Regions from separate parts of the Paraburkholderia sp. RL17-373-BIF-A genome, predicted to be linked through region 1. Evidence: riboswitches for the same ligand, from Rfam matches in the RefSeq annotation. Region 1 holds a riboswitch; the other holds the start of a gene.
What was found. A riboswitch is a leader RNA that binds a small molecule or an ion and turns the genes downstream of it on or off. The one in region 1 is predicted to bind manganese.
Positions count from the first base shown of each region.

Region 2: it holds a riboswitch for manganese, as region 1 does, so the genes downstream of both, mntP (manganese efflux pump MntP) here and P0D80_RS16935 (sodium:calcium antiporter) in region 1, are expected to answer to the same signal.

Region 1 is NZ_JARESO010000012.1:53,390-60,616, reverse strand. Features, by position in the region: gene P0D80_RS16945 (hypothetical protein) at 1-517, opposite strand, end outside; gene P0D80_RS16940 (HAD family hydrolase) at 1,103-2,170, shown strand; gene P0D80_RS16935 (sodium:calcium antiporter) at 2,253-3,263, opposite strand; yybP-ykoY riboswitch at 3,360-3,518, opposite strand; gene P0D80_RS16930 (nucleoid-associated protein) at 4,254-5,342, shown strand; gene P0D80_RS16925 (GTP pyrophosphokinase) at 5,339-6,337, shown strand; gene P0D80_RS16920 (hypothetical protein) at 6,414-7,227, shown strand, end outside.
Region 2 is NZ_JARESO010000020.1:104,332-111,558, reverse strand. Features, by position in the region: gene P0D80_RS24510 (potassium transporter Kup) at 1-1,104, opposite strand, end outside; yybP-ykoY riboswitch at 1,500-1,666, shown strand; gene mntP (manganese efflux pump MntP) at 1,676-2,245, shown strand; gene ppnP (pyrimidine/purine nucleoside phosphorylase) at 2,393-2,713, shown strand; gene P0D80_RS24495 (DUF6697 family protein) at 2,841-3,212, opposite strand; gene P0D80_RS24490 (bifunctional diguanylate cyclase/phosphodiesterase) at 3,649-6,756, opposite strand; gene P0D80_RS24485 (substrate-binding periplasmic protein) at 6,753-7,227, opposite strand, start outside.

The sequences.
Region 1 (7,227 bases):
ATATGCCAAAGGGCTGCGCGGTCAGCGATTGCGTGGTGGGCCGGCTGCTTTGTCCGGCGAACGAGTGCTGCCACTGCACGAGCCCGCCGATCAGCCGCGCCCGGATGGCGCTCACGGCAACAGCGGCAAGACCTGCCTGCCACTTGCCGGTGCCGAGGCTCGGATCGGTCGCGGTCGGCATGGTGACGAGCGGGCCCACGCCGAGCTGCACGTCGCCTTCCGAGAGCAGAAAGATGTCGAACAGATTGAGGTCGCCGAGGCCGGTGTTGTAGCCGCCGCTCGGATCGGGCCGCGTACTGAGCGGCACCGTGCCGCGGAAGATTTGCGGCACGCCGGTCAGGCTATTCGGGCCGACCAGCACGGTAGGGCGCAGCAGCAGGTCGTTGGTGTGCGCACTAGCGCCGAATACGCTCGGCGTGTAGTAATTCTGGATGTTGAATGAGGCGGCGAGATTGAGCGGGTTATTGCTTTTATTGGCGTCGTCGGCGGATGCCTGAGCGAAGACCGGCGACGACACGAACGCGGCAGCGCATAATGCCCCCGCCCCAAACACGCAGCTTTAACCCACTATCGAGCCTCGTTTTATGGCCATTTCTTATAGGCGAGCACCTGCCTTTGCCTGACGCGAAATCATTTCAAAGGGATGGCGTTCGGGTGACTGATTTAAATCGAATTCATCTCGCTCGCGTGTTCGCGCGTCCGGGCAGCCATGCGCAGCCGGACGCGATGTCACGCAAATAACCCGCGTTATGTCGCTTGAACAATCTGGAAAGACGGCGCAGCTGGATACACGGCTTGCATGAGCGCTCCTTGAAACGAGAGACGCCGCATCAAACGAAGCATGCGGAAAGAAGAAGATTCACCACGCTGGCATCGTTAGGAATACTAGCAACGATTCTGGAAATTACAGAGATAAATTTGTAACGCGGCCGAAAGCCAGATCAATCGGGTCCGACTTCCCCGCTTGTTCAATTGGCATTTTTTATGACGGAACAGGCTCAACCGTCATGTCGAAAAAATCCCACAAGGGCTGCAATAACCGCTTTGGCCCATTAGACTTGCGCTCGCTTGAATTCGACCCACCGCTTTCGATGAGGCTTTCATGATTCGCACGTTGCACCGGTACTGCATTGCCTTCACCGTTGTCCTTCTTTCCGCTTGCTCCGTGACGCCGCGCCAGGACGCCATGTCGCAGACCGGTGAATCGACGGCCGCCGGGTTGGCGTCATGGAACGACACGAAGACCAAACGCTCTATCGTCGACTTCGTCACGCTGGTGACGACGCCCGAGTCCAAGGACTTCATCCCGCGCGCCGACCGGATCGCCGTGTTCGATAACGACGGCACGCTGTGGCCGGAGCAACCGGCCTCGGTGCAACTGGTGTTCGCGCTGCAACGTGTGAAGACGGTGGCCGCGCGGCATCCGGAATGGAAGCGTCAGGAACCGTTCCGCTCAATCCTCAAAGGCAATCTCAAGAATGTGGCGGCAAGCGGCGACGCCGGCTCGATGCGGGTGTTGGCGGCGGCCCACGCCGGCCTGACGGGCGACCAGTTCGCCGCGCTCGTGCACGAATGGTTCGATGCCGCGAACGACCCGCGCTTCAACCGGCCTTACGCCGATCTCGCGTATCAGCCCATGCTCGAGTTGCTCGCCTATTTGCGCGCGAGCGGCTTCAAGACCTATCTGGTGACGGGCGGCGACGTCGAGTTCGTCCGCGACGTGGCTCAGCGCATGTACGGCATTCCGCCCGAGCAGGTGATCGGCAGCACCGTGAAGTATCGCTACGGCCAGAGCAACGGCGCGGTCTCGCTGACGCGCCTCGCGCAAGTCGACACGCTGGTCGACGGCTCGGCCAAACCACTTGCCATCGATCGCGTGATCGGCCGACGTCCGGTGATCGCGTTCGGTAACGCGGACGGCGACGCGCCGATGCTCGAATGGACCTCGGCAGGCGACGGCCCGCGCCTCGCCGCGCTCGTGCATCACACAGACGCGCAACGCGAATACGCGTACGACCGCGCGGCGAAGAGCGGCAAGCTCGACAAAGGTCTGGACGAGGCCGGCGCGAAAGGCTGGCTCGTCGTCGATATGAAAGATGATTGGAAGACCGTGTTCAAGCCTGAAGGCGCGACGACGGCAGCGGCGCCGGCGACGCCCCCGGCGAACTGAGCCTGAACCGCTGAAGGCCATTCGTAAGCGGCCTTCAGCGGTTGTTAGAGTTGTCGCGCTATGACTGGCTTTAGCGCCTTGTCTAGCGACTCAGCGTAATCGCCAGATACGTGGCATAGAGCGCGCCGCAAACCAGCAACGCCCACACCGGCACGCCGCGCTCGCGCACGTTGAGCCGCAGCCACGCCGCCGACGCGAGCGTGATCACGATGCCGGTCACCACTTCGATGCGCGGCACCCACGGCGTCAGCAGAATACCGATCGCTGGCAGCAAGGTGCCTTGGAACACCATCGCGCCGGTGATGTTGCCGAACGCCAGCGTGTCCTTGCCGCGGCGAATCCACAGAATGCTGTTGACCTTCTCGGGCAGCTCGGTGGCGATAGGAATGATCAGCAGCGAGAGCAGCAGCGGCGACACCCCAAGCGCCTGCGACACGCCGCGCACACCATGGATGAAGCCTTCCGCGCCCCACACCAGCAGCGCGACGGCCAGCGCCAGTTGCACCACGATGGTCGCGAGGTTGGTCGGCACGCCAAGGCGCGAGATCAGCATCTTGCCCGGCGCTTCGGTGCCGTGGCCGGCATCGACCAGATCATTCGATGCGCGGAAGGTCATCACCACATAAGTGACGTACACGCCGACCAGCGCCACGCTGAAGAACGCGCGCACCATCATCTGCTCATGCGGCACGTACATCGCTGCGGCGGCCAGCACGAACGCGCACAGGAAATAGTTGAGGTCGCGCGTGAAGCCCGTACGCTCTGGCGCGACCCAGCCGCGCGCGCCGCGTGAACCGAGAATCGCAAGCGTCATGAGGAAGGTGGAGAGGGTGGAGAGCATCAGCGGCGCGCCGAGAATCGCGCCGACGCCGATCTCCTGATTGACCGCGCTATCCGTCGTGCCGCCCGCGATCGCGAGCAGCGGCACTAGCGTCTCGGGCAGCGCTGTGCCGACAGCGGCGAATAGCGAACCCGTTACGCCTTCGGAAATCTTGAGGCGTTCGCCCAGATGCTCGAGCGCATTGGTGAAGAGCTCGGCCGCCACCAGAATGACGACCAGCATGATGCCAAGTTCGAACAGGAGACCAGTCATGCGCGGCGCTCCGCATACACGCAGAAGCAGCGGCGCGGCGGACGGGCAGAAGGGGAGACTGGCAGGGTACGACGATGTTTCACAGGGCAACTCCGCGGTCGGACGTAGATGACAAACCAATGACGCACCGCCGCCCGTCCGACCAGAACGAGGCAGTGCGTCAATGGGCTCGCCAAACCGACCCGGTCGAACGCGCCATGACCCGCAGGCCAAGTATGTTGACGCGCTCATCCTTCAAAGGATGAAGGAAGTCGGGACACGACAAGGCCGCAAAAAACAAAAGGGCTTAGCGCATTCTGCGTGTGTCGTTACCCCACTGATGTCACGAAATACACCCTACTCTTGTCGTTTCCGACTTGGTTCGACGAGTTTTCGATAGAAAATCAGCTGCGGCCGGCGGCCTTTTCAGGGGGCGTACACCCTACCGGTGTCGCACAACCCTTTAATGCACCCTACAGACGTCGCACTCTGCATTTCGCTGAAAGCCCCGCCAGGCAAGGCGGAGCGGCGGTGGTCTGTGGCTAACCCTCATCCAAACTCAGCACTTAGCGGGATTTTCACGGACATCGAGCGCATCGCCGTCCCATCCAGCGACCTTACCAGGACGTCGCGCCCCTAATCCCGTCTTACTGTACCAACCAGCTACCGTAACTGAAGCCGCAGAGCTGTATATTTATACAGTATATAAATTTTTCTTGCGGGTCAACTGCAGGGTAGCGCTTCATACATGAAAGCCCCCCAAACTTACAGAATTGAAAGAAATTCGTTTGAGGCGATGTCTGTGCTGCGACTACCAGTTGCTTTGCTTACGCCTACAGGCGCAGTCGTGCCAATCAGTCGGGGCAGATTGGTATCTAACGAAATGGCAATTTGCCCAACGGAGGCTTTTGACAACGGCGCGCGCTGAGCAACCAACATTGGCTTACAATCGCCAGCGGTCTGGCGCTCAGATACGCGCCGAATCTCAAAAATATAAAGGCTGGAGGGCCGATGCAGCTTCTCAACCTCACGATTTCACGTGTGATTCTGCACGAGGTTTTCAAGCGCGGTAATGACGGGAACAAAGTGCAACCCGAGTTTGGAGACGAACTCGAGGTGCTGGACGACGAAGCCGCTGAGGCACTTCGAGACCGCGTCGTAACTGCTATGACCAGCGCAACGCGATGCGTTCAGATGTCCATCGTGAAGGCGAGCGCGGAGAGCCTCGTTCATCGCGCGTCCACATCTCTCGATGCCGACGATGCCGGTTTCATTGCCGAGTCGCGGGGCATCGCCGACAAGCTCGCTGACGAACAAAAGAACCGCAACCTTCCGGGTGGCGTGGTCGTCGTGTTTAGCGGCACCGCCGGCCATCCTGCACGGCGACTGGTTGGCGTCATTAAGGCCGAAGTGCATAATGGTTTCATGCGGGCGCGGGAAGCTGCAGACGCAAAGCCAAAGCTCAAGTTTTTGAAATCGCTTATGCTGACCGCGCAGACCAAGCTCTACAAGGTCGGGCTTTTCTTGGAGCCGCAGGCGCCGGTTGAAGGCGAACTTCCCGCTGGTTGGGACGCCTACATCTATGACGAAACCTTGACGGTGGCGAACCGGTACGGCGCGGCCAAGTATTTCTACGATGGATTTTTAGGGCTGGGTTTTCCCCAGTCTAGTGCGCGTCAAACACTGCAATTCTTCGATTTGACGAAGGCTTTTATCCAAGCGGTGGACAAGCCCGAGGAAGAAAAAATCGTGCTGCATAACGCCCTCATCACGTATTTGCGCGCGGACCAGCTTCCGACCGTCGGAATCGCATCCTTTGCAGATACGTATTTCGGGGATGCCGATGCGCGCGACGCCTATCGTGCGTACATGGTCGAAAAAGGATTTCCAGAGGTCGCGGTCAACAAAGACACGACTGACGTTGCGTCGGCGATGAAATTGCGCAGGCTCAATTTTGCTAGCCGTGTCCGTATCAGCGGTCCTGCAGACTCGTTCGACAAGCTGGTAACGGTGTCGCTTATCGACGGCGAAGCGAAGAACGGCGTCACGCCGCAGTGGACGCAGGTAATCATCAAAGACCGAATCTCTACGCAAGAATGACCGAAACTGAATTCCTTGCACGATGGCACGCCGAGCGGGAGTCGTACGCCGCTTGGGGTCTATTCGTCAAGAATCAGATTATTGCGGACCTGCACGCGTCGGTAGACCGCTTCGATGCGCACGCTTTTCTTAAAATTCCGCCGAAACCCCGTACGAAGACGGACGACTCCCTCATCGGTAAAGCGTTTCATCGAAACAAACCGTACGCGGACCCGTACGTCAGTATCGAGGACAAGGTCGGCGTCCGCTTCGTGGTATTGCTTACATCTGACATCAAGAAGATTCAGCACGTCATTGAGCAGTCCAGCAGATGGGCGTGTAGTCTCGATAGAGATTACGAAGCGGAACGCGAAACTAGGCCGTTGGAGTTTACGTATCAGTCGACACACTATGTCCTGAAGTCGGCGGAGTCGTTTCGCACAGAATCCGGCGTTGAGATTCAAAAAGACACGCCATGCGAAGTGCAAATTCGGACGTTACTTCAGCACGCACACAGTGAACTGACGCACGACAATATCTATAAGCGTGAGCCTGGGTCCGAGGTTGCCAAGACGGTAGAGCGAACCGTTGCCAAGAGGATGGCGCTGATTGAGGCGGTTGATGACTACTTCATCAGCGCCGTCGACGAGCTCAATTCGGCAACTAAGGCTGAGCGTGAAGCGCTCGAAACGCTGGCTACGGTCTACTCGGAGCACGTCGGTTTCGCTCCCCAGACCGACCTAAGCAACCGACTCGTATTGCAGGCTTTTCGCCAAAACCTAGGTGAAGACCTACGTCAACGTCTGACTGATTTGCTAGGCAAGAAGCCGTTCATTGCCGAACGTGTCAAAGGGCGCGCTGACGCGCAATATCTCTACCGGCAAGCGTGGATACTCTTAGCGTATCTGATGGCAGAAACCGCACCTGCTGCGACTGCCGAACGGTGGCCACTGACGCCTGACGAACTCCGTCCCGTCTATACCGATTTAGGTCGCGCGTTCCCAGCTCAAGTCTAGTCGCCGAGAAGAAATGGCGAGGGCTCGGTTCACGATTTCATTGCGCGCAAGTGCAGCAACTTTACGAGCGCAATAATTGCGTTCACTTCGACTGGGGGTTAAATCGCTGAACTTTCGCCGCCTCAATAAATTGCTGAGTTCGATTCGACAGAACGAAAAACGCAACGTGACCACACCAATCGCTGAAATGAGCGACAACGAACGTCGCCTAGAACAATTAATGCAGCCGCATTCAGTATGGGACAGAGTTTCGTCGCTTACTGCACCTGACTCGGACGTTGATGTCTCCGAGCCGGACCCCGTCCTCTTGCGTCGCGCCTTCGATGTTTTTGTTGCCCAAATCGGAATCGACGCCTGGCTCTCCCGGCGTGACGCCATCGCCGAGCAGTTCCAGACGAAATCTATCGAATTTGTAGGCTGCGTCGACGCTCCTCTGCTAGCTTTCGACGACACCATCGCGTGGTACCTTTACTTATGCGAGTTGGCTATTGCACGCCCCTACGAGCTGCCGACCTACTACTCCGCTCGAGTATTGCCGTTCCTTGGCGTCATTGGGAGCAAGCTCCGATATTCAATTTCTGTGAAGAATCTGGATGGCAAGCTCCGCCAGACGATGACAGACCGTATGCGCGAGCCTGACGGGTACATCTTCGAAGTGCTCGTGGCGCTTTCGTACGCCGAATGTGGGTGGACGGTAGAGTTTCTTCCTGAGGGAGCTGACCCGACGCCTGACTTGCGCGTTGAAAGGCTCGGGCAGCAACTTCTCGTTGAATGCAAACGAATGTCGTCGCGTTCGCAGTATGCGATTGAGGAGGAGGCGCTCTGGAGGCGTCATTGGGACGAGGCCCTCCCTGTCTTGCGCGAAGCGGGCCAGTTGGTTTGGCTGGACG
Region 2 (7,227 bases), on a different contig from region 1:
CACGACGGCGGCCAATAACGTCCAGTTGATGCCTGGCACGTAGATTTGCCCCATTTCCCTTTCCGACGTGTAGACGACATTCATGCGCGGCAGAAAGCCGAGTTGCATCGCCTGCTTCGTCATCGAATACGTGCCGGAGATAACGGCTTGCGACGCGATTACGGTCGCGATCGTCGACAGCACGATCATCGGATACAGCGCCCATTGCGGAAACAGTTTGTAGAACGGATTTTGCAGCGCGCCCGGATCGGCAAGCAGCAACGCGCCCTGCCCCAGATAGTTCAACGCAAGCGCGGGAAACACGAGGCCGAACCACGTCAGCCGGATCGGCCTCGCGCCGAAATGTCCCATGTCCGCATAGAGCGCTTCCGCGCCGGTCAAGGACAGAACGACCGCACCCAAAGCAACGAACGCCAGCCACCGATGATGCAGGCAAAACGCCAGCCCCGCGAGCGGATTGAGCGCGACGAGAATCGCGGGCGCGCGCATCAAGTTGATGACGCCCACCACGGCAAGCACGATGAACCAGAGCACCATCACCGGTCCGAACACGATGCCGATACCGGCCGTTCCGCGCTTCTGCATCAGGAACAATGTGACCAGCGCAACCAGCGTCACGGGAATCACACAGGTCTTGAGAAACGGCGCGGCGACCTGAAGACCTTCGACCGCGCTCAACACCGAGATCGCCGGCGTGATCACACTGTCGCCGTAAAAGAGTGCTGCACCCATGATGCCGACACCCAGCAACATATGGCGCAAGCGCGGCCGCGTGGCAACCGACGACGCAGCCAGCGCCAGCAGCGCCATGATCCCACCTTCGCCGTGATTGTTCGCGCGCAGAATCAACGTGACGTATTTGAGCGAGACGACGATGATCAGCGACCAGACGATCAGCGAGACAATGCCGACCACATTCAGCGCGTTGAGCGACAGTCCGTTGACTGGATCGAACACCGTCTGCAGCGTATAGAGTGGACTGGTGCCGATATCGCCATACACCACACCCAATGCTGCAAGCGCGAGTGCGGGCATCGCCGGCCGCTGATGCCCGCGCCCGCCGGAATGGCCCGCATCGGGCGCGGCGGATACTGACTGGCTCATGTCTCGCTCCAGTTTCGCGTTCTCGCGGTGCAACAATTGGCATAGGCCGATGCACGTGCGGAACCGATTCATGCTTTTGTGAGGCCTCGTTTTTTTCGAGGAGTCGCCTGCGTCCCCACGCAACAGTCAGCGTCGCCGAAGCAACCTCCGTACGAGGAACGGGCGTCCCGTTGCCCTATCGCCGGACGCGCATTCGTATTGTTCTGATGTTTTGCGTACCTGCCTTCCGCGAACGTGACCTGTCTCTTTTCCTGAAGGACGGTGTGCCACTAATTCAACATATACCATCGGCCGATTGCCACGCTACTGATACATGAAGTGGCGACAGATTTATTTCGTCTCCACATACGCGAGGTGCGATCCGTATTACATAAAGCTTTCGATGTGATATGCTCGCCCCTGTCTTTGGGGAGTAGCCGGCTTCTACCCAGAAGCGCCTGCGTCAACATTCTCGGTCGCGCAGACCGTGGTGCAGGTAGCCCTTTGGTTGGCAAGACCATCGACACACCACGCGACCGGTCGGGCGCGGAGGTGTGTCGCGGTTTTCCGCCCGACCTCGAGCCCTCCTCTCATGAATCCTGTCGCAACGCTGTTCCTTGCTTTCGCCATGTCCACCGACGCCTTTGCGGCCGCAATCGGCAAAGGCGCCACGCTCAAACGTCCTCACTGGCGTGAGGCTGTCAGGACGGGACTCATCTTCGGCGTCATCGAAGCGCTGACACCCCTGGTCGGATGGTTCCTCGGCAAAGCTGCAGCGCAATACGTCTCCGCATGGGATCACTGGATCGCGTTTGCGCTGTTGTTGGTCCTCGGCGCCCGCATGGTTTTCAATAGCTTTGTCGCCAAGGAAATCGAGGCGGCGAAACCGTCGACTCATTCGTTCTGGTTGCTGGCGCTGACCGGCTTTGCCACGAGTATCGATGCCATGGCGGTCGGTGCGGGCCTCGCCTTCGTGGACGTCAACATCTATTCCACTGCCGCCGCGATCGGGCTCGCCACCATGACGATGGTCACGATCGGCGTGATGCTCGGCCGTGTCATCGGGCATGTGGCCGGCAGGCGTGCGGAGTTGGCGGGTGGCGTCGTGCTGATCGGTATTGGCAGCACTATCCTGGCTGAGCATCTGAAGATCATCGGCTAGACGGTGGTTGACGGCCGCCGGCTGCTCTCCACCTCTTGCGGCGCGATCGACGACTGGCGCGCGCGCCGCCTGTATCATGGCGGGCTTGCGTCCGACCTGAAGTCCGCGCAAACGCATCCACCCACGACAACCCAGAGGAAGATTGGCATGACGGCCGCAACGCAATTCGATCAGGTTTCCATTGTTAAACGAGCCAACGTCTACTTCGACGGCAAGTGTGTCTCGCACACCGTTCTCTTTGCCGACGGTACGCGCAAAACGCTTGGCGTGATCCTGCCCGGCGCGCTGAACTTCGGCACTGATGCGCCGGAACTCATGGAAGTGCAGGCCGGCCAATGCCGCATCCGCCTCGAAGGCAGTGACGAGTGGAAGACGTATGGTGCGGGCGAGTCGTTTTCGGTGCCCGGGAAAAGCCGCTTCGATATCGACGTGATCGAAACACTCGACTACGTCTGCAGCTATCTGTAAAACGTGTCGCGTCGTACGACATTGGTACGGCGCGCGCATTCAAACGTGTGATTGATGATCGCCGGTTGGGCACGAGCTACAACCCAACCGACGAAGAGACGATTCCGAATCGAAGTTTCCGTTGAGATCAACGGCGCTTCATCTTGATCACTCGCGAAATCTGACCAAGCGTAAAGCCCGTGTTCTGCACGTACTTGGCGTAGTCGATCGGAGCAGTAAACGATTCCTCGGTGACGTACTCGCCCATGTAACGGAATCGGTCAGTCGCTGTTCGGACAAAAACAGGCAGTGGGTCGGTCTGTCGCGCGAGCGTTCGGCCTGCCGCTCGTGCAGCGGCGCTGCCATCGCAGACGATCACATCCGGTGCATACGGGTTGAGATCCTGACGCAATCGCGCAGCGACGACCTTGCCGCCCTTCACGGGCAAGAATGCCTGTTTGCATCCTCCCGTCACCCGATGAATATCTTCCCGAGAATACTCTTTTCCAATATCAAACATGATTTTTCTCCCAAGAATGACGCCTGGCTTTAAAGCAGTGGCATCAAGCGGAGCGATGATATCGGCCTGTACCTAAATCCCTTGTATAAAGCACGAGCTTCTTGATAAAGAAGGCATGCTGGTTGAGCGAAACAGCGAGACATGCGCCACAGATTGACCTGGCTGCATCCGGGACTCGTCGCGCGTTTCGATACGCCGTATTAACAGCATTCACCCTGCGGTTATATACGTTCGTTATACGGTTGATGACAGAATCTCGAGGTGACACCGAGCGAGGTTTCGTAGACGGTTGCCGCAAGCGCTTGTAGGAAGACGCCGAGGTATGTAGAGGGCGAAAACCGCACGAAGTGTATGGATCGCCCAGACGCCGAGGCTATGTTTCTACGAGCGCTTGCGTCAACGTTGCGCTACTGATGACGCGTCATTTATCTCTCACTCACTCCGCCACGCACTGACGCGTCTCGACGCTGCTCAAAATCGCTTCAAAACCCTCGATGGGAATCGGGCGGCAGAAATAATAGCCCTGATACGCGTAGCATCCCGCTGCCGCGAGGAAATCCCGCTGAGCCTCCGTTTCGACTCCTTCGGCGATCACGCCCAAACCGAGGCTGCGCGCCAGTGCCACGATGGTCCTGGCAATCACAGCGTCGTTGGGATCGACGAGCACGTCTCGCACGAATGAGCGGTCGATTTTCAACTGGTCCAACGGCAGGCGCTTCAAATAGGACAGCGACGAATAGCCGATGCCAAAGTCGTCCAGTGCGAAGACAATGCCTTTCGCTTTCAGCGCGCCCATCTTCTCGATGATGTCCTGCACGTTGTCGACCAAGACGCTTTCCGTCAGTTCCAGTTTCAACCTGTCGGGCCGCGCGCCGGTTCGAGCGATGATCGTCAATACGTTGTCCACGAAGTCAGCTTCGCGGAACTGCTGTGCGCTGACGTTGACCGCAATCGTGAGATGCGCCATATCCGGCCGCGCAGCCCATTGCGCCAGTTGCGCGCAGGCAGCCTCCAGCACCCAGCTTCCCAGCGCAAGGATCAATCCGGTTTCTTCAGCCAGCGGAATGAACTCGGCAGGCGGCACGACACCGCGCTGCGGATGCTGCCAGCGCACCAGTGCTTCCGCGCCGGTTACACGAGTACCGACGACCTGCGCCTGATAATGGAGCAGAAACTGATTGTCCTCGATTGCATTGCGCAACCCCGCTTCCAGCGCGGCGCGCTGCACCACGACGGTTTGCATGTCCGGATCGAAGAAACGCACGGCATTGCGTCCTCTTTCCTTGGACTTGTACATTGCGAGGTCGGCCTGCTTGAGAAGCTCGTCGATCGACGCCTGATGCCCTCTGAACACGGTGGCGCCGATGCTCGCGCTAGTGCGGTATTCGATTTTGCCAAGATGATAGGGACTACCCAGAACGGCGAGAATTCTTTCGCCCACGGCCTCCGTCTGGTTGGCCGCCTCCTGCCGGTTCTTGTGCAGGTTGCCGAGCACCACCACGAACTCGTCGCCGCCCACTCTGGCCACGGTGTCGCTCTCGAGCACGCTGTCCGCCAGACGCTGCGCGACTTGCTGCAGCAGTAGATCGCCTTTGTCGTGACCCAAGGTATCGTTCAACGTCTTGAAGTGATCCAGGTCGATGAACAGCAAGGCGCCGCACGCTTCGTTCCGCGCGCTGGCCGTGATTGCCTGCCTCAGGCGATCCAGCAACAGGGTGCGATTGGGCAACCGGGTCAGCGCATCGAAGAAGGCCAATTCCTTGATTCGCTCTTCCGCGATCTTGCGTTCGGTAATGTCGTGATGCGTGCCGACATAGTGACTGACGATTCCGTCGTCGCTCATCACGGCGGAGATCGTGAGCCATTTCGGATACACCTCGCCGTTCTTGCGGCGATCCCAGATTTCCCCTTGCCACCCACCGGCGCGATGAATCGCTTCCCACATCTCCTGGAAGAATGCGGCGTCATGGCGGCCGGAGCGCAGCACGCGCGGTGTCTGGCCCACGATTTCCTCGGCCGTATAGCCGGTGCATTCGGTGAAAGCCGAGTTCACGCGCAGAATGGTGGCGCTCGCGTCGGTGATCATCATCGGCTCCATCGAGTCGAAGGCGACAGCGGCAATTCGCAGTTCAGCCTCGACCTGTTTGCGCTCGGTAATGTCGCGGCCGCTCGTGCGAAAGCCGATGAACTTGCCCTTGGAATCGGTAATCGGAACCCAGGACGCGGACAGCCACATGAGCGAGCCGTCCTTGCGAACGCAGCGAAACTCGAGGTCGTCGCCGCGCAAGCCTTGTAGTGCCTTCTGAAACTCGGGTGCAACGCGGGGAATGTCCTCGGGACAAATCACGGTGCCGGCAAAGTCCGGCATTGTCATGCACTCGTCGACGGTATATCCGATGTACGCCTCCACCGCCGAATTGATCCAGCGCGGCTTGCCGTCGGGTCCCCACCAGATTTCCCAGTTGACCGTACAGTCGGCAATCGCGCGGAATTTCTCTTCGTTCTCGCGCAATTCTTTTGTCATTGCCGAGGCAAGCCGCATCGCGCGGCCGCGGCCGGTCATCATCAGCCAGGTGAGCAGCGCCAGCAACAGGCTGAGGCCTGTGCCGGTGCTGGCAATCGGGAGCGCGGCGTTGCGGCCGAAGCGAGCCTTGAAGTCGTCCTGGGCGCTCATCGACAGTGTCCAGTCATGTCCGCCGACAACCAGATATTCGTTGGCCGACATATCCGCAGCCAGATGATGACCGGGCGCCTCAGGCGTTTTGTGCAACAGCGCGGCGGCCGACGTTTCGACGCCATCGTATATAGCGATCGTGAGGCCGGGCGGTTGCTCGCCGTACAGGCTGGCAATGACATCGTGCATGCGGAACGAGGCATAGACCCAGCCGACCAGGTGCGCGCGGCGCTGGGCGACGCTATCTTGCGGCTGGCCTCGTGCGTAGATCGGCAGGTACATGATGAATCCGGGGCGAGCATTGCCGGCGTCCACCGACAGACGGACTTTCCCGGAAAGGGTCGCCATGCCGGAATCGCGCGCCTGTTCCATGGCGCGCCGCCGCACAGGATCGGCCCATGCATCGAAACCGGGCGCCGCCCGATTGATGCCGACGGACGGCTCGCGCTGGATGATGGGCGCGTAGTTCTCGCGCGAGCCTTTGGGCTCGATCGCGTAGTCGGGCAACCCTTGCCGGCGGAGAGCCGCAATATGCTCGACCTTCTGCGTCGCCGGCACCCATGCGACGATGCCGATGGCCTGGATACCGGAGAAGTTGGCGTCGAGATTGAGCGTGCCGACGTAGTCGCGGAACTGATCGCGGTCGATCTCTCCACTAGCGGCGAACAGGCTTTGCACGCCGCGTAGCAGGAGTTCATACGTGCCCATGCGCTGCTCGATCCGGCTGACCGCATCGCCCATGGAATAGTTGAACTGGGATAGCAGTTCATGACGGGCGGCTTCCCGCTCATGGTCCCAAAGCATCCACGTCACGCTGAGCGCCGCGGACAGGACCAATAGCGGAAGCAGGACGAGGCGCGCCCAGTTCACGGCTGCGTCTTGAAATCGACCATCGAATCGGCGAGGTCAGGTTTGAAATATTTCTCGAAGATGCGCCGAACCGTGCCGTCCGCGCGCATCTCATTCACCAGGGCGCGCCACTTTTCGCGCTCGGCCGGCGGCAGTGCCTTCTTCGACATGATGAGGCCGTGACGAACGGCGGGGTCGTCGAATTCCACGATGGTGGTCACGTCGCGGATTTTCTTTTCATCGATCGCAGGGTAATCGAAAGGCTCGATGATCATGCCTTGAATGCGCCGGAGAATGAGCGCCTGATACAGCGGATCCAGACCGCCGGCCTGGCTGACGCGGTTTTCGGCCGACAACTTGTCGACCAGACGGTTGGCCGACTCACTGTAGCGGAAGCTGCGGATCACGCCGAGCTGAAACTGGTCGTTGTGCTCGAAATCGGATAAACGATGGATTCCAGCGTCCTTGCGCACCAACAGATAGTACTTGTTG